DNA from 3 places in the Rhizobium sp. BK312 genome. Region 2 is predicted to be linked to each of the others. Evidence: riboswitches for the same ligand, from Rfam matches in the RefSeq annotation. Region 2 holds a riboswitch; each other region holds the start of a gene.
The links. Region 2 has a riboswitch for thiamine pyrophosphate ahead of thiC (phosphomethylpyrimidine synthase ThiC). Riboswitches for the same ligand answer to the same signal wherever they lie in the genome.

Region 1: linked by a shared signal. The riboswitch ahead of thiB (thiamine ABC transporter substrate binding subunit) and the one ahead of thiC (phosphomethylpyrimidine synthase ThiC) in region 2 are both predicted to bind thiamine pyrophosphate.
Region 3: linked by a shared signal. The riboswitch ahead of thiM (hydroxyethylthiazole kinase) and the one ahead of thiC (phosphomethylpyrimidine synthase ThiC) in region 2 are both predicted to bind thiamine pyrophosphate.

Annotation. Positions count from the first base shown of each region.
Region 1 covers NZ_JACHZP010000006.1:104,462-110,290, reverse strand. Annotated here, with positions in the region: gene FHT85_RS18080 (thiamine diphosphokinase) at 1-79, opposite strand, end outside; gene FHT85_RS18075 (MarR family winged helix-turn-helix transcriptional regulator) at 152-679, opposite strand; gene FHT85_RS18070 (MDR family MFS transporter) at 844-2,379, shown strand; TPP riboswitch at 2,450-2,566, shown strand; gene thiB (thiamine ABC transporter substrate binding subunit) at 2,652-3,644, shown strand; gene thiP (thiamine/thiamine pyrophosphate ABC transporter permease ThiP) at 3,652-5,292, shown strand; gene FHT85_RS18055 (ATP-binding cassette domain-containing protein) at 5,285-5,829, shown strand, end outside.
Region 2 covers NZ_JACHZP010000004.1:518,864-524,692, reverse strand. Annotated here, with positions in the region: gene FHT85_RS14685 (TetR family transcriptional regulator) at 497-1,153, shown strand; gene FHT85_RS14680 (porin) at 1,369-2,460, opposite strand; TPP riboswitch at 3,069-3,200, shown strand; gene thiC (phosphomethylpyrimidine synthase ThiC) at 3,293-5,119, shown strand; gene thiO (glycine oxidase ThiO) at 5,121-5,829, shown strand, end outside.
Region 3 covers NZ_JACHZP010000007.1:97,458-103,286, reverse strand. Annotated here, with positions in the region: gene FHT85_RS20340 (transcriptional regulator NanR) at 1-609, shown strand, start outside; gene FHT85_RS20335 (hypothetical protein) at 713-925, shown strand; gene FHT85_RS20330 (undecaprenyl-diphosphate phosphatase) at 1,125-1,997, shown strand; gene thiD (bifunctional hydroxymethylpyrimidine kinase/phosphomethylpyrimidine kinase) at 2,123-2,935, opposite strand; gene thiE (thiamine phosphate synthase) at 2,932-3,570, opposite strand; gene thiM (hydroxyethylthiazole kinase) at 3,567-4,370, opposite strand; TPP riboswitch at 4,421-4,517, opposite strand; gene FHT85_RS20310 (DUF1127 domain-containing protein) at 4,751-4,897, shown strand; gene yghU (glutathione-dependent disulfide-bond oxidoreductase) at 5,478-5,829, shown strand, end outside.

The DNA of each region.
Region 1 (5,829 bases), on a different contig from region 2:
CGGAAACCGCGGCGCGCAATCGCTCCGTCAGGCGAAGCTCGCCGCCGAGCAGGATGGTGAAGGTGGTGGACTGGCTCATGAGGCAAGCCCATAGCGCAAAGTCCTATCTCTAGGGAAGAGCGCCGTTACTGGAACGGCCCGGCCGAGCCGATCATTCGGTCGTTTCCTTCATGGCGGCCTGGACGACACGTTCATAGCCGCTGACATAACGATCGAAGAGAAACGAAAAGCTTTCGATGTCTTCGGGCGACCAATCGGCAAAGATGCTTCCGATAACGGCGTATTTCTGCACCTGGATTTCCGACAGCAAGCGCTGCCCGAGTGCGGTCAGCACCACGACGATACGTCGCGCGTCCGCCTGCGATGCCTTTCGCCGCAACACACCACGCGCCACCATGTCGGCAGTGATGCGGCTCGCGCGCGATGGATCGATGCGCAAGAGCTCGGCGATCGTACCGACTGTCACTTCGCCCGTATCTTCCGCCCGCCGCACGACATCGAGCACATCGAGATGCGAAAGCTCAAGCCCCGGAGCCACGTGTTGAATGGCGAGCCTGCCGATCATGCGACGGCCGGTCAGCAAGCGCATGCGCATCATCGCCTGACCGATGCGCAGAAACTTCTCGTCTTCGGCCAGCGTCGGAACTTCGATATCTTTTGTATTCGGCGCAGATGTCATCCCTAAAGCATAGCAGAGGTCGGGACGAAACAAAACATGCAAATGGCATTCACCTGCCATTGACAATTATATGCTAATAGCACATATATTCGCCCATGAAGACCGGGCGTCCCGCGCATTCGCTCGATAGCGCAGCGTTCCGGCCCAGTTCGGGTTCTTGCTCCATGGACATGCAGACAAGCTTCACACCGCTCGTGGCGGATCACAAACGGCGGCTTATTCTTTTCCTCTTTCTGATGACCGCCATGTTCATGGCAACGCTCGACAACCAGATCGTCTCGACGGCACTGCCGACGATCGTCGGCGAGTTCGGGCATCTGGATCGCTTCGGCTGGATCGGATCGGCCTATCTTCTCTCGCTTTCCGCCGTCATGCCCGTCTACGGCAAGCTCGGTGATCTCTTCGGCCGCAAATATGTGATGATGACGGCGATCGCGATCTTCACGGTCGGCTCTGCCGTCTGCGGTCTAGCCGTCTCGATGGATACGCTGATCGCCGCCCGCGTCCTTCAAGGCTTCGGCGGTGGCGGCATCATGGTCTCGATATTTGCTGTCAACGCCGATCTCTTCGAGCCGCGCGAGCGTGCGCGCTACCAGAGCTATTCGAGCCTCGTGCTGATGGCGTCGGGCGCCATCGGCCCCGTTCTCGGCGGCACGATGAGCGATCTTTTCGGCTGGCGTTCGATCTTCCTCGTCAACGTACCGATCGGCTTCATCGTGCTTGCCGGCCTGGCCTTCATGCTGCCCTACCGCAAGCCTGCCCGCCGTCCGAAGATCGATTATGCCGGCGCCATCGTCCTTGCCCTGACGACGACAAGCATTGTGCTTGCTGCCGACGGAAGCGAACTCTTCGGGTCGCTGCTATCGCCGCAATGCCTTGGTATTATTGCCTTCGGGGTAATCTGCGCCATCGCCTGGGTTTTCATCGAGCGCCGCGCACCCGAGCCGATTGTGCCGATGACGCTGTTCCGCAATCCGACATTCGGCCTTCTGCTGATCCTCTCGATCACCAGCGGCGCCGTCGCTATCGGCATGGTCAATTACTTCGCGCTCTTCCTGCAGACGACGACAGGCCTTTCTCCCTCCATGGCCGGGCTGCTGTTCATTCTCCTGACCGGCGGCATCGTCTGCGGCTCGCTCTCCGCCGGCCGACTGATCGCGGCCAAAGGCCGTTACAAGCCGTTTGCCGTCGCCAGCGCCAGCTGCAGCACCATCGCATTCGCTTCACTCGCCTTCGTCCATGCCGGCACGCCCATCGTCCTCATTGGCGGCCTGATGCTGCTGCACGGCATCGGCATCGGCCTTGCCCAGCAGGTGCCCGTTATCGGCGTACAGAATGCAGCGGCTGCCCGTGACGTCGGCGCTGCGACCGGCGCCGTCACGCTGTCGCGCATGGGCGGCGCCTCCATCGCCATCTCCATCTACGGCGCCATCATCGCCGCCAAACTCGGCAATGTCGGTGTTTCCATATCCGGCGTACCGAACATCGAGGAGCTGACGCCGAAGATGATGGCCGCCTTGCCCGAGATTACCCGCGAGGCCGTCGCCAACGCCTATGCAAGCGCCTTCAGCCCGTTGTTCATGACGGCAGCCGGCATTTGCATGTTTGGTCTCCTGACCTCGCTGACGCTGAAGAATGTGCAGCTCCCGGGTGCCGCGAAGAAATTTGAAAGCCCAGCGGTCGCGGAGGCTGCCGAGTAAATCCTTCATGCTGCAATCGGCAAGGGAATCATTTCCCTTGTCATCCCTCCGTCACAAGGCTAAATCTGCCGACGCTCTAACGGGGTGCCTTATGTCCTTCAGGATATTTGGCTGAGAGGCTTTCACCGGCCAACCCGCGGAACCTGATCCGGCTAACACCGGCGGAGGGATTAGACGCGTGACGAAATCATAGCGCCCTTTCCCCTTCAAGACGAAACCAAAGTGGAGGCGCTGTCGTGCAAAACCGATCGCTATTGTCATTCTTCGCCGGCCTGGCCCTTGCCGCCGGCGCAACGTTTTTTGCTGCTCAGACGGCTGAAGCAGCCGACAAGACCCTGACCATCTACACCTATGAAAGCTTCACGGCCGACTGGGGTCCTGGTGCCAAGGTCAAGGCAGCTTTCGAAAAGACCTGCGGCTGCACGGTCAATTACGTCGCCGTCACCGATGGCGTTGCACTTCTCTCCCGCCTCAAACTGGAAGGAACGGGCACCAAGGCCGATGTCGTTCTCGGTCTCGACACCAATCTTATCGACGAAGCGAAGGATACCGGCCTCTTCGACGCAAGCGGCGTCGACACCTCGGCCCTCAAGGTTCCCGGCGGTTTCAAGGACGACGTCTTCGTGCCCTACGACTACGGCCATTTCGCCGTGATCTATGACAGCCAGACCGTCAAGAACCCGCCCAAGAGCATGAAGGATCTCGTCGAAGGCGATCCCAATCAGAAGATCGTCATCGAGGATCCGCGCACCTCGACGCCGGGTCTCGGCCTGCTGCTCTGGGTCAAGTCGATCTATGGCGACAAATCCGCCGATGCCTGGGCGAAGCTCAAAGGCCGCATCCTGACGGTCACTCCCGGCTGGTCGGAAGCCTATGACCTCTTCACCAAGGGCGAAGCGCCGATGGTGCTCTCCTACACGACGTCACCGGCCTATCACATGATCGAGGACAAGACCGATCGCTATCAGGCAGCCGCCTTCTCGGAAGGGCATTACATTCAGATCGAGGTCGCCGGCCTCATCAAGGCTTCCCCGAACAAAGATCTGGCCCGCGACTTTCTGAAATTCATGATCTCTGCAGGCTTCCAGGACATCATTCCGACAAGCAACTGGATGATGCCGGTTTCCGCCACTTCCGAGCCCCTGCCGGATGCCTTCAGCAAGCTCGTCGTGCCGTCGAAGACCTTCCTGATGAGCCCTGCGGACGTCGACAAGAACCGTAAAGCCTGGATCGACGAATGGCTGACCGCCACCAGCGGCAACTGATGCCTTGATCATACTCACGGCACCCGAGCGAAGACGCGCTATTTCCGGCGGGGCGTTCAGCCTCGGCAGCATTGCGCTCTTCGTCGGGATCGCCGTTCTTGTTCTCCTCTCCGCCGGCATCGAATCCGGCGGCGACACCTCGCTCACAGACCCATATCTGCTGCGCATCCTGCGCTTCACACTGCTGCAGGCGGTGCTTTCGACACTGCTCTCCATTGTGCTCGCCATTCCGGTCGCCCGCGCATTGGCGCGCCAGCCGCGCTTTCCCGGCCGGCTGTGGCTGATCCGACTGATGGCCGTGCCGATGGGCCTGCCGGTGCTGATCGGCGCACTAGGCCTGCTCGGCATATGGGGCCGGCAGGGGCTCATCAACCAGGCGCTATCAGCACTCGGCCTGTCGCAGCCCGTCAGCATCTATGGCCTGGCCGGTATCCTGCTTGCGCATGTCTTCTTCAACATGCCGCTCGCCTGCCGACTGATGCTAGCCGGACTGGAGCGTGTGCCAGCGGAATATTGGCTCGTGGCCGGCGGGCTGGGCATGCAGCCCATCTCGGTCTTCCGCTTCATCGAATGGCCTATCCTGCGCGGCCTCGTTCCCGGCATCGCCGGCCTGATCTTCATGCTCTGCGCCACCAGCTTCACGCTGGTCCTGATCCTCGGCGGCGGCCCGGCCGCAACGACGCTGGAAGTGGCGATCTACCAGGCGCTCCGCTTCGATTTCGATCCCGGCCGCGCCGTAATGCTGTCGCTGCTGCAGATCGTCGTCACCCTCCTTGTACTCAGCGTCATGACGCTGTTTCGAGCTCCCGACGATCACGGACTGACGGCTGGCCGGGCGCTGCGCCGCATCGATGGACAGGGGATGGCTGCGCGATGCATCGATGCTGCGCTGCTGGCCGCCGCGACGCTCTTTCTCGGCATGCCGCTTGCTGCAGTCGTCGTGACCGGCCTCAAGGCCAATCTTTTCAAGCTCGTCTCCCAGCCAATCTTCCTGCAGGCGGCAATCACAAGTCTTGCAATCGCGCTTGCTGCGGGCCTTTTAGCCGTGCTGACATCCTTCGCGATCATTCGCGCCCGCTCGGTGATATCGGCGGATCGCCGAAAGTCCCTCGGCCTGCACGGCCTGGCGATCGCATTAGGCGCAAGCTCCTCCCTCATCCTGCTGGTGCCACCGATCGTGCTGGCAACCGGCTGGTTCCTGGCGCTCAGGCCATTGGGCGATCCCAGCCGCTTTGCGGCCGTCCTCATCATTGTCATCAATGCGCTGATGGCGCTGCCCTTCGTCATTCGCGTCATCGAGCCGGCCTATACTGTCCATGTCAGCCGCACCGGGCGGCTGGCGGCAAGCCTCGGCCTTCACGGCATTGCGCGCCTGCGCATGGTCGATTGGCCGGGTCTGCGCAAACCGCTCTTCACGGCGCTCTCCTTCGCAATGGCCCTGTCGCTCGGCGATCTCGGCGCCGTCGCACTCTTCGGCTCCGACAGCCTGATGACCCTGCCCTGGCTGGTCTACAGCAAGCTCGGCAGCTACCGCACCAACGACGCCGACGGATATGCCTTGATCCTCGGCCTGGTATGCTTTCTCCTGACCATAGCCGGAACCGCGGGCCAGGGCGTGCCGGATGACGAAAGCAGACGAAATGACTGACAGCAGCATCATGAAGGCAGAAGGCATCAGCATGGAAGGAGTCGAACTGCGCCTCGGCACGCATGACTTCCGCTTCGATTGCGCATTGCCGCGGGGCAAGATCATCGCCATTGCCGGGCCGTCAGGGTCGGGCAAATCCACCTTTCTCAATTTACTGGCCGGCTTCGAACAGCCTGATCGCGGCCGTATCCTGCTCGCCGGACAGGACGTGAGCCGCATGCATCCCGCCGAACGGCCGGTGTCTCTCGTCTTCCAGGACAACAACCTCTTCGCTCATCTCGATCTCTTCACCAATGTCGGCCTTGGCATCAGCCCGTCATTGAGGCTTTCGAAGGAAGATCGGCAAAAGGTCTCGGAGGCTTTGGCGCGGGTCGGACTAGCCGGTTTTGAAAAGCGCAAGCCGGGAACGCTTTCCGGCGGCGAGCGCCAGCGCGCCGCTTTCGCTCGAGCTCTGGTGCGCGACAAGCCAATCCTGCTGCTGGACGAGCCTTTCGCCGCGCTCGATCCCGGCCTGCGCTCCGGCATGGTCGAACTTCT
Region 2 (5,829 bases):
AAAGCTCAAGCTAGGTCGGAGCCGCAGCAGATTGCTTGTCGACCGGTCCCGCCAGTTCGACCAAAGCCATGGCGGTCAGACCCGCCGCATGACGGCGGGATCAAGACTTCGATGATCGATATGAGCTGACCGATCTGCGAACGCCGCAGGCTAAATGCATCATAGGTTTCAACTTGAACGCGGCATCGCTTCCGGAACAAGCGGGCCGGGGATCGCCCGGCCAATATATTTCGCCATCATGGCTATATCAGCATTTGCACTTTCCGATTTTCACTTCACAACATGGGGAAATTGCTCACGGAAACTTGCGCGTGGCTTATAGCGCTTGACAGGATATATTCTGTTACGATTTGCTTGCTCAATTTTTGAGGATAGATAAATACCTCCACTCCGTTGAGCATCGCTGGTATATGGGCTCCAGCACTGAACGGTATGATGGAAGAAGAATATCAATAAGAGGGGCGCAGCTTGAACATCGGTTTCTGTGGAGAGGTGAATGAGGCGAACTAAGGAGGAGGCGGCAGAAACGAGGAATGAGATTTTGCAATCCGCAAAAGCTCTGTTTCTCGACAAGGGCTACGAGAATGTCAGCCTGGAAGAGATAGCCGTAGCCGCCGGTGTCACGCGGGGGGCAGTGCATTGGCATTTCAAGAACAAGCAAGGGCTGATGTTTGCGATCCGCGACGAGGCCCAGCAGCCGTTCAAGGATCTGGCGGAGCGGATGTCGAAGGAACTGCCGCCCAACCCGCTCGATCTCATCGCCGATACCATAGCCGCGATATTTGACGATATTCACAGCGACCCGCGCAAGCGCAGCATGCTGAAAGTTATGATGCATCTCGACATGGCGTTTTGCGACGGCACCACGAGCCGTGCGAGTTCGTTTCGGCACGACATGCACGAAAATTTCGAACGCATATTCACCCTTATGGATGAAAAGACGAAACTTCCGGCTCCCTGGACGCCGGATACTGCCTCTTCCGCATTGACAGCGGTCATCGGCGGCCTGATCACCGAATGGACCCTCGACCGAGGCAGTTTCGAACTGGTCCCGTGTGGACAGATGTTCATAAAGATGGTGCTGAAGACCTGGTTCCCGCTAGCACAGACGCAGGAACTGGCGATTGCCGCGATGATACCGGAAAAAGCCTAGAACGGTTTTCCCTTCGGAATTGAAGAGAACCAACGACGACGGTTTGAAGCTTCTGCCGGGAGCTGAACCGATTTCCCAAAGCTGGAAATAAAAAAGGATCCGGAGGGAAAGCCAGATCCTTTGCTTTGATCGGAGGTCAACCGATCGATGAAAGAAGCCTGGCGGATTGGAACGTCAGGCTTCTCTTACCCGGCATTGAGCCGGGTAATTCAATATTAGAAGCTACGCTCGAAGCGCAGGATACCAGCCCACTGATCCTGGTTCACAGAATCGAAGTTGGTGTAGGAGACTTCCGGCTCGATGAGCAGGTTCTTGACCGGGTTCCACTTGACGTTCGTGGTTGCGGCAAAGATCTTCGAGTCGGTATAGGCGAGCTGCAGGTTCCACTTCAGCTTTTCGTTGATCGGAACGCCAACGCCGCCCCAAACAGCCCAGTCACCCCAGCCGCACTTCGATGCATCGTTAACCGGGCAAGCCGAACGATCGAGGTTGGTGCCGGCATACTTGTTCAGCTTGTCGCCGTCGGTGTTCCAGCCGCCCATCAAGAAGGCCGAGAAGGTACCGAAGTCAGCATCGACACGAGCCTTGATGGCGCCTTCTTCGACGATCGAGTCGTAACCGCCAACGACCTTGAAGCCCCATGCGCCGGACTTGAAGCCAGCACCGGCAACGACGTCAGGAGCGTAGTGGTTGCCCTTGTCGTCAGACCACCAGCTGGAGCCATAGGAAGCGCCCGAGCCGCTGGAGTTCGAGTCTTCAACCGAGATCACAGCCGTGAAGCCGTTGCCGGCGTCGTAGTTGTAGGTCAACTGGTTGAGTTCGTACGGACCGTCATAGATCACGTCGTCGTTGATGACGTCGCCGGCATAACCGATGTAGGAGTTGTACTGGGAGTCAGCCTTACCAACGAGGAAACCGCCGAGGCTGATGTTCGCGAACAGCAGCTTCGTGGAGGTGGAGTTGCCGTCATTCCAATCCCAACGGATGACCGTGTTGGTCTTCAGCGGGCCGTATTCGGTGTCGGTTGCCGTGTCGACGCTCAGCTCCGCACGGGTGTGCCACAGCGTACCGTTATGGCTGTTCGGGTTGTAGGCATCGTACCACTCGCCTTCGGTACGGACGCGGCCGCCGATCTTGAGGCAGGTTTCGGTGCCTGGAATGAAGAAGTAGCCAGCGCCGTATGCGTCGCAGATGCGAACGTATTCCAGCGGCTCGGGCTCAGCAGCGACGATCGCGTCAGCCGCATGGGCGCCAGAAACTGCTGCCAGCGCAGCAGCGGAGCCGAGAAGAAGGCTCTTGATGTTCATTTTAAACTCCTGGTTGCAATATGCATTCCAATTTACCGCGAGTACAAAGCTGGAACACCACCCTGAGGATTACGTCGGTTTAAACGCAACCGGGCAGTCCGGCAGATACGCACCTGATGTCGGCTTGAGTCCCCTCTAACCTCCATAATTCACCCCGCGGCAAAGGTTTTGAAATGCCTCTACCGATCCGGCCGATCGCTCGTCCGTAAGACAGTTATGTCCTATATTTGGTTTACAAACAGCCCGTATGTTTGTCAATTCTGTGAAACCCGCTCCGGCATTAGACTTGATTGCTGTTGCTTAAATGCAACTGGCGGCGGGCTGAGCCTTTTACTGCGGAATAGTCGGCCGTCGCCAAGGTTCAAGAATTCGCACCAAATCGAGACAGCCTTCCCCAATCAGGCTCGAGATCCGGAATTTTCATCGGTACCATTTATGCGGGAACGGGCTTAGATCAAGAGCAGCGTCATCGAAGATGATGATCGCGCCTATCGGAGGCTCGCCCCTATGGAATCCAAGCCGCCCCCGCGCCACACGGGTCAATCGATTGAGAAAACGCGACCGTCGTTGCGGGGTTGACAGAGAACAAGGGTAAGGCATAGCCTTTCCGTATTCACCAGGGGGGTCCCGGCAAGGGGCTGAGATACTGCTGGACAATGAGGCTTTGCCTCCTGTGGCGCAGTGACCCGTTGAACCTGATCCAGTTCATACTGGCGTAGGGACGGTGCAAGCGCTCGAAGGCTTCGGATTCCCGCCTGGATTCCATGCCGGCGTCTTTTCATCATTCCGGCTGATTGACTGGGTCTCCAACTGCAACTTGGAGCCTCAAACCATGAATATTGCCGCAAAGAACCTCACTCCGACCGTCACCACCGGCCCGCTGCCGGCATCCACGAAAATCTATGTTCCCGGAGAGATCCACCCGGACATCCGCGTGCCGATGCGCGAAATCAGCGTCCATCCGACCTCGGGCGAGCCGCCTGTCATTGTTTATGATTCTTCCGGCCCCTACACGATCGAGGGCGCCGACATCCGCATCGAGGAGGGTCTATCTCAGCTACGCCGCGACTGGGTTCTCGCCCGCGGCGATGTCGAGGCTTATGAAGGCCGGCATGTGCGCCCTGAAGACAATGGTTTCGTCACCGGCGAACGGCTAACACCGGAATTTCCGGCCAAGCGCCAGCCCCTGCGGGCGAAAGACGGCAAGGCGGTCACCCAACTCGCCTATGCGCGCGCCGGCATCATCACGCCGGAAATGGAATTCATCGCCATTCGCGAAAATCTCGGCCGCAAGGCGAAGGCAGAAGCCCTGATTCGCGATGGCGAAAGCTTCGGCGCCCATATTCCGGATCATGTCACCCCAGAGTTCGTCCGCCAGGAAGTTGCGAGCGGCCGAGCGATCATTCCGGCCAACATCAATCACTCCGAAAGCGAGCCGATGATCATCGGCCGGAACTTCCTGGTGAAGATCAATGCGAATATCGGCAATTCCGCGGTCACCTCCTCAATGGCGGAGGAGGTCGAGAAGATGGTCTGGGCTGCCCGCTGGGGTGCCGATACCGTCATGGATCTTTCGACCGGCCGCAACATCCACAATATCCGCGAATGGATCATCCGCAATTCGCCGCTGCCGATCGGCACCGTACCGCTCTATCAGGCACTGGAAAAGGTCGGCGGCATTGCCGAGGAACTGACCTGGGAAATCTATCGCGACACGCTGATCGAGCAGGCGGAACAGGGCGTCGACTATTTCACCATCCATGCCGGTGTGCGGCTGCATTACATCCCGCTCACCGTCAATCGCGTCACCGGCATCGTCTCGCGCGGCGGCTCGATCATGGCCAAGTGGTGTCTGCATCACCATCGCGAGAGCTTCCTTTACGAGCATTTCGAGGAAATCTGCGATATCTGCCGTGCCTATGACGTCTCCTTCTCGCTTGGCGACGGCCTGCGCCCCGGCTCGATAGCTGACGCCAACGACGCCGCGCAGTTCGCCGAACTGGAGACACTCGGCGAGTTGACAAAGATCGCCTGGGCCAAGGATTGTCAGGTGATGATCGAAGGCCCCGGCCATGTGCCGATGCACAAGATCAAGGAAAACATGGACAAGCAGCTTTCCGTCTGCGGCGAGGCGCCCTTTTACACGCTCGGGCCGCTGACGACGGATATCGCGCCGGGCTATGACCACATCACATCGGGCATCGGCGCTGCCATGATCGGCTGGTTCGGGACGGCGATGCTCTGCTACGTCACGCCGAAGGAGCACCTTGGTCTGCCCGATCGCAACGACGTCAAGACAGGCGTCATCACCTATAAGATCGCAGCGCATGCGGCGGATCTCGCCAAAGGTCATCCGGCCGCGCAGGTTCGTGACGATGCTCTGTCGCGCGCCCGGTTCGAATTTCGCTGGGAGGATCAGTTCAACCTTTCGCTCGACCCGGACACGGCTCGCAGCTTCCACGACGAAACCCTGCCGAAGGAGGCCCATAAGGTGGCCCATTTCTGCTCTATGTGCGGCCCGAAATTCTGCTCGATGCGGATTTCGCACGACATCCGCGCCGAAGCACAGAAGGAAGGGCTGGAAGCCATGGCGGCCAAGTATCGAGAGGGCGGAGACCTCTATATGCCGGTCGAAGCCCCTGCCCAGCCGGCTGAATGACATGCGTATTCTCGTTAAAGGGGCCGGCGTTGCCGGCCTCACGGTCGCCCACGAGCTAGTCCGGCGCGGAGCCGAGGTCACGATCTCAGATCCAGGCCGGAATTTTCATCGCGCCGCCTCCTGGCTTGCCGGCGGCATGCTGGCGCCATGGTGCGAGCGGGAAAGTGCCGATGAGGCTGTACTGACGCTCGGCCGTGATTCCGCCGATCGATGGGACGCGATTCTGCCTGGCAAGATCGTCCGCAATGGAACGCTCGTCGTCGCGCCGAACCGCGATCAAAACGAGCTGAGGCGATTCGCCAGCCGCACGACGAATTACCGCTGGGTGGACGAAGACGAAATCGCCGCCCTTGAGCCTTCGCTTGCCGGCCGATTCCGCCAGGGCTTGTTCTTTCCGCAGGAAGCACATCTCGATCCCCGCGAGGTCCTGCAATCGTTGAAGGACGATCTATCTACAAAAGGCGTCACCTTTATCGACGGGCTCGTGGATGACGATAGCTTCTCTGAAATCATCGATTGCACGGGGGCTGCCCGCATCGGCCGCATCCGCGATTTGCGCGGCGTGCGTGGCGAAATGCTCTATCTGCAAAGCGATGAGATCGTGCTTTCGCGCCCCGTCCGCCTGCTGCATCCACGTTTTCCCGTCTATATCGTGCCGCGCGGCGAAGGCCTGTTCATGGTCGGTGCGACGATGATCGAGACCGACTTCA
Region 3 (5,829 bases), on a different contig from region 2:
GGTGATGAGATGCCGTCCGAGCGTGTCCTCATGGAGCGCTTCGGTGTCGGACGTCCGGCGATCCGGGAGGCCATGCAGGCCCTTGCCAATATGGGGCTGGTCAACATTTCCCATGGCGAACGTGCCAAGGTGCTTCAGCTCACAGCGAAGTCGATCTTTCGGCAGGTCGACCTGACCGCAAAGATCATGTTGTCGCAATCACCTGATTCCCTTGAGCAGCTGAAGAGCGCCCGCATCTTCTTCGAGCGCGGCATGGCACGCGAGGCCGCACAGCGCGCGAGCAAGAAAGATGTTGCCGATCTCAGTGAAATCATCGACCGGCAGCGCGCATCTCTCGGTCATGCCGAGGACTTCATTTCTGCTGATATGCAGTTCCATACGCGCATCGCCCAGATTTCCGGCAATCCAATCTTTGCTGCCGTCAGCGAAGCGATGCTCGCATGGCTGAAAGCCTATCATACCGACATGCTGATCTGGACCGGCAAGGAAAAGTTCACGCTGGTCGAACATGAGGAAATCCTCGCGCGCCTGGCTGAAAACGATGCAGATGGCGCCGAGCAGGCGATGCTCAAGCATCTGGAAAGATCGCGTGCGCTCTATACGAAATGAACCCGTCGGCATTCGCCCGCCACGGTGCCACGGCTCTGTGCCTTTGTCGTAATTCCTCCCCAATCCTTATGGAATCTGTTGGCACTCAAAAGAGGTGTGCGTGATGATTGATTTCTTTCAGCGAAACATGGCGCTATTCCTGGCCGCTCTCATGACGGCGGTGGCCATAACCCTTTATAATTTAAGCTGCCTTCTGCTCAGGCATCACCATACGATGCTGCACAATCTGCATCATGCGGCAGGCGCGTTGGTCCTCCTCGCCGGCTTCTACACCATGATCCGCTACATGCAGGCGTTGCCGGAGGATGACGGCTAGAAATACGCCAAACTCCAAAATTCGAGCCGGCAATTTCAGATAGAGTTCAGCCTGCGCGGCTATATCCTCAGCTTGCCCCGATGTGAAATTGGCGACACCTTCGCCAGGTGTTGTCGATTTCAAATTGGGAACCAGTTTCACAGCTAGTTCGTCGCACCACTCGGTGCAAAGCCCCCTGAACAACTGAGGATATCAAAACGTGGCTGATGTTTGTACGCAAGGCGTGGATACGGGCTTTGTTGCCCTGGGCTATGCCAAGATCGCAATTCTGGGCATCGTGCAGGGATTGACCGAGCTACTGCCGGTCTCGTCCACTGCCCATATGCGCGTGGTGCCCGCCTTGCTGGGCTGGCAGGACCCTGGTTCTGCCTTCTCGGCTACGATGCAGCTTGCAGCACTTGCAGCGATCGTCTCCTATTTCTGGAGCGACGTCCGCTACGTCACCTTTGGATCGCTCGATGCGATCAGGCAAAGGGACTGGAACTCTCCTTCCATCCGGCTTGCGATCGCCATCGTGATTGCCACCATACCGATCGTGATCGCCGGCCTGCTGCTGTCATCCTCCCTGAACGCTTGCGGCACGTCTTTCCGCAGCCTCTGGGTCATCGGCATCGCCTGCGTGGTCATGGGCTTGCTCTTGGCGGTCGCTGAGCTTTACAGCCGCCATAGGAAGGATATCGGACAGATGACGCTGATGGATGCCCTTTTTGTCGGCATCACGCAGGTCGGTGCTCTTATCCCCGGTGTCTCGCGCTCGGGGTCGACCCTAACCGGCGCACTGTTCCTCGGCTTAAAAAGAGAGGAGGCGGCACGGTTCTCCTTCCTGCTCGGCTTACCGGCCATCGCTCTTGCCGGCTTGAAGGAGCTTTATGAGCTTCACAAGGCGCATCTTCCGATGGAAGCCTGGTCGGTACTGCTCGTTGGCCTGATTGTCGGCAGCATATCGTCCTTCATCACCATCTGGGGGCTGATGCGCTTTCTCGAACGCTTTTCGACCTGGCCTTTCGTCATCTACCGTATCGGTCTTGGCGCCGTCATCCTTTTTGGCGTGTTGACCATGGGCTGGGCCTGAGCCGCCCGTACCATTCGATCGCCAATGAAGAGGAGGCGCCGCCCATCAGGACGGCGCTTTTTGTCTTATGCCCGATCGAGGCCGCGGCCGGCACCAGAAACGGCGACCCTTGAGTAACAGGCTCGCTACTCCTTATTTGTGGCCCACAGTGCATGGAAATGCTGAACAGGCCCATGGCCGCTTCCGACGGAAAGCTGGCCTGCGGCAGCAACCGCGGCGGCGAGATAGGCCTTGCCGACGGCGATAGCTTCGGGGAGCGGCAGGCCCTTGGCGATCTCTGCCGCGATAGCGCTGGAGAGCGTGCAGCCCGTTCCATGCGTATTCTTGGTCGGCAACCGCTGAGCTTCGAACCAGGCCACATGACCGCCGCTTGCGAGCACATCCGGGCTTTCGTCACCCTCCAGATGACCACCCTTGACGAGGACTGCTGAAGGCCCGAGCGCTGCCAGCGCACGCGCCTGGCGCGCCATGTCTTCGCGGTTCGTCGCCTCGGCGTCATGCAACAGCGCAGCCGCCTCGGGTAGGTTCGGGGTAATGACGGTCGCAAGCGGCAGCAGCCGCGTGGTCAGCACGTCAACGGCATCGGCAGCCAGCAGGGCTGCGCCACCCTTGGCGATCATGACCGGGTCGAGGACGACGGGTACATCGCGATGTCGCGCCAGAATGTCCGCGACGGCACTGGCGATGGCGGCATTAGCGATCATGCCGATCTTCACGGCATCCACACGGATGTCGGCAAAGATCGCATTGATCTGGTCTGCCACGAAATGAGGGGGCACGGGATGGACGCCGGAGACGCCCTGAGTGTTTTGCGCGGTTAAGGCGGTCAGAGCCGCCATTCCATAAACGCCGCGGGCGGAGAAAGCCTTCAGGTCGGCTTGAATGCCAGCACCGCCGGAGGGATCGGAGCCGGCGATAGATAGAACGTTGCGGATCATTGGCGAGCCTCCTTGATGGCTTTCGCGATGATGATTGTCGCCGCTTGCGGGTCCGGTTGTCCGCATATGGCCGAGACGACCGCGAGGCCATCTGCGCCGCACGAAAGGACATCGGCGGTATGAACAGCCTTCAGGCCGCCGATTGCCACTGAAGGAACCGGGCAAAGCCTGACGATGCGGGCAAGCCCGTCAAAGCCGATCGGTTGCTTGTGGTCGGGCTTGGTGGATGTGGCAAAGACCGGACCGATCCCGGCATAGTCGATGATTCCGGCATCTATGGAGGAGGCGAGAGCCTCCGTTTCCACCGAGAGGCCGAGGATCATGTCCGGGCCGATCAGGCGGCGGGCGTCGGCGGCATTCATATCTTCCTGGCCGATGTGAAGGCCATCGGCGCCGATGGCGATGGCAGCCTCGACATTGTCGTTGACGATCAGCCGGACATTCGTTCCGTGCAGGATTTGCTTGAGGGCACGGCCGGTTTCGATCATGGCGGGGATCGAAGCCTCCTTGTCGCGAAGCTGGATCATGGTGGCGCCGCCCGCCACCGCCGCCCGCGTTGTCTCCACCATACCGAGATCACGGCATAGCAGCGGATCGAGGACGAGATAGAGCGAGAGATCGAAGTCTGTGTTCATGCTGCCGATATCCTTGCGTCGTGATCCAGTGTTTCCGGGGTTAGGGCGGCAAGGGCATCGAGGAAGCGCCAGGAGAAGGAGCCTGGCCCCTCTGCAGCCGCTCCTGCCTGTTGGCCGGCAACGGCAAAGACCGTAAGCGCCGTTATGGTCGCATGGAACGGATCATCCGGAGCTACCGCCGCAAACGCACCGACGAGGCAGGTTAGCGAGCATCCAAGTGCGGTTACTTGCGGCATCAATGGCGAACCGCCTGCAATGCGCTTCGCCTTCTGCCCATCCGTCACGAAATCCGTAACGCCTGTGACTGCCACTACGCAGCTGTGCTTTTCCGCGAGTTGAAGGGCGGAATCTTCCGCCTGCTCGACGGCATCGCGGCTATCGACGCCTTGGCCGCGGCTCGTCCCGCCGGCAAGCGCGATGATCTCGGATGCGTTGCCGCGAATGATTGTCGGCTTTAGTTCCAGCAAGCGCGTGATGGCATCGCGACGAAACGCGGTCGCATAATGGGCGACGGGATCGAGGACCCAGGGCTTGCCGGCATTGTTTGCCGACTGTGCGGCCTTCAGCATGCCCCTAAGCCAACCCGCGGAAAGCGTACCGATATTGATCGTCAGTGCGCCGGAGATAGCGGCAAACTCACCGGCCTCCTCTTCGGCATGTACCATTGCCGGCGATGCGCCGGCGGCAAGCATCACATTGGCCGCGATATTCATGGCGACGAAATTGGTGATGCATTGCACCAGGGGAGGGTTCGCCCGCATGGTGCGAAGTAGATTGCCTGGTGTGATTTGGTCTTGCATATCGCCCCTTTCAGGCGGCGAGACGCGTAGGGACGACGTGCTTCAGCTTCGCGAGGTCCCGAGCGACTTCCTCCGCCAGCATGATCTGGTTCAGGTTCGAAGGGTGCTTCTCAGCCCGCCGGATAGCGGACGCCCCTGTCTCTCATCTCTTTTCTTTTCGCAGACAAAGGCGGCGCTGTCATCAGCGAATCGTCAAGGTAGGCGCGACCGACGAATGAAGATCGCCTGCTTTTCGGGCGACGCATGCAGTAGACGCATAGGTGCGGTGATTCCTTAGCTCTGCAAAAAGCCAATGGGTTCGACTATATAGTTCTTATCGAAGCGACGGGAGCGCCAAGCACGGCTGCTCAGCTTCGAAAGCCCAAGGAAAGGGGATCATCATGAACGTAGCACGCTCTTTCAACAACTGGCGCAAGTATCGTCAGACGGTCGCCGAACTGGGCCGTATGTCCACGCGCGAACTGCACGACCTGGGTATCGATCGCGGCGAGATCCGCAATGTTGCCCGTGCAGCGATCGCTCGCTAACGGCCGCGACGGCTCCTTATACGCGACGGCTCCTTATAAAAGCTGCATTATACCAGCGCCTGTTCCCCCGAGCAGGCGCTTTTGCTTTATAGGCATCCCGCTCATTCTTCACCGCCCTGGCTGAAGATTACGATCGACCCAGCTGCCCGATTTTCGCATAGCGCATAACTGCCTTGCAAAGAAATGCCTATGAACTGAGCAAAAGACTGGTATGTTCGTCTTCATCGAAGCGATGCATCTCCTCCCGCATCCCTTCGCTTGGCAGACGTCCTTATCCTCCTCCCAGGGACGGCTGCAGGAATAGCGGAACTCCTCCTCCCATCCGCTGTTCGGTTCTTGTAAAAAGCCTGCCGCTCCTCCTCCCGCGGCAGGCTTTTTCGTTTCATGAACCTCCAGGCATTTGCCAATGGCCTAACGCGATCGAAGAGTCCGCGCCCTAACCCAGGCGGCAAGAGCGCTTCCGCGTTAAAGAGTGCGCATTCTCCTCTCGCAAAAATGAAGAGCGGCCTCTATGTGCGATCTATGTAGCGCGCTACATCGAAGATCGCCCAAATTCGATTCCCGAAAAAGGAGGATGCCCATGACCGGCCCTGCCGAATATACCCCGCCGAAAATCTGGACCTGGAACAAGGCCAATGGCGGCCAGTTCGCCAATATCAATCGCCCGATTGCCGGCCCGACTCACGAGAAGGAACTGCCGGTAGGACGCCATCCCCTTCAGCTCTATTCGCTTGGAACGCCCAACGGCGTGAAGGTCACGATTATGCTCGAAGAGCTGCTGGCGCTTGGTCACAGCGGTGCGGAATATGATGCCTGGCTGATCAAAATCGGTGAGGGCGATCAATTCGGCAGCGGTTTCGTTGACATCAATCCGAATTCGAAGATCCCGGCTTTGCTCGACCGCAGTGGCCCGAAGCCGGTTCGCGTTTTCG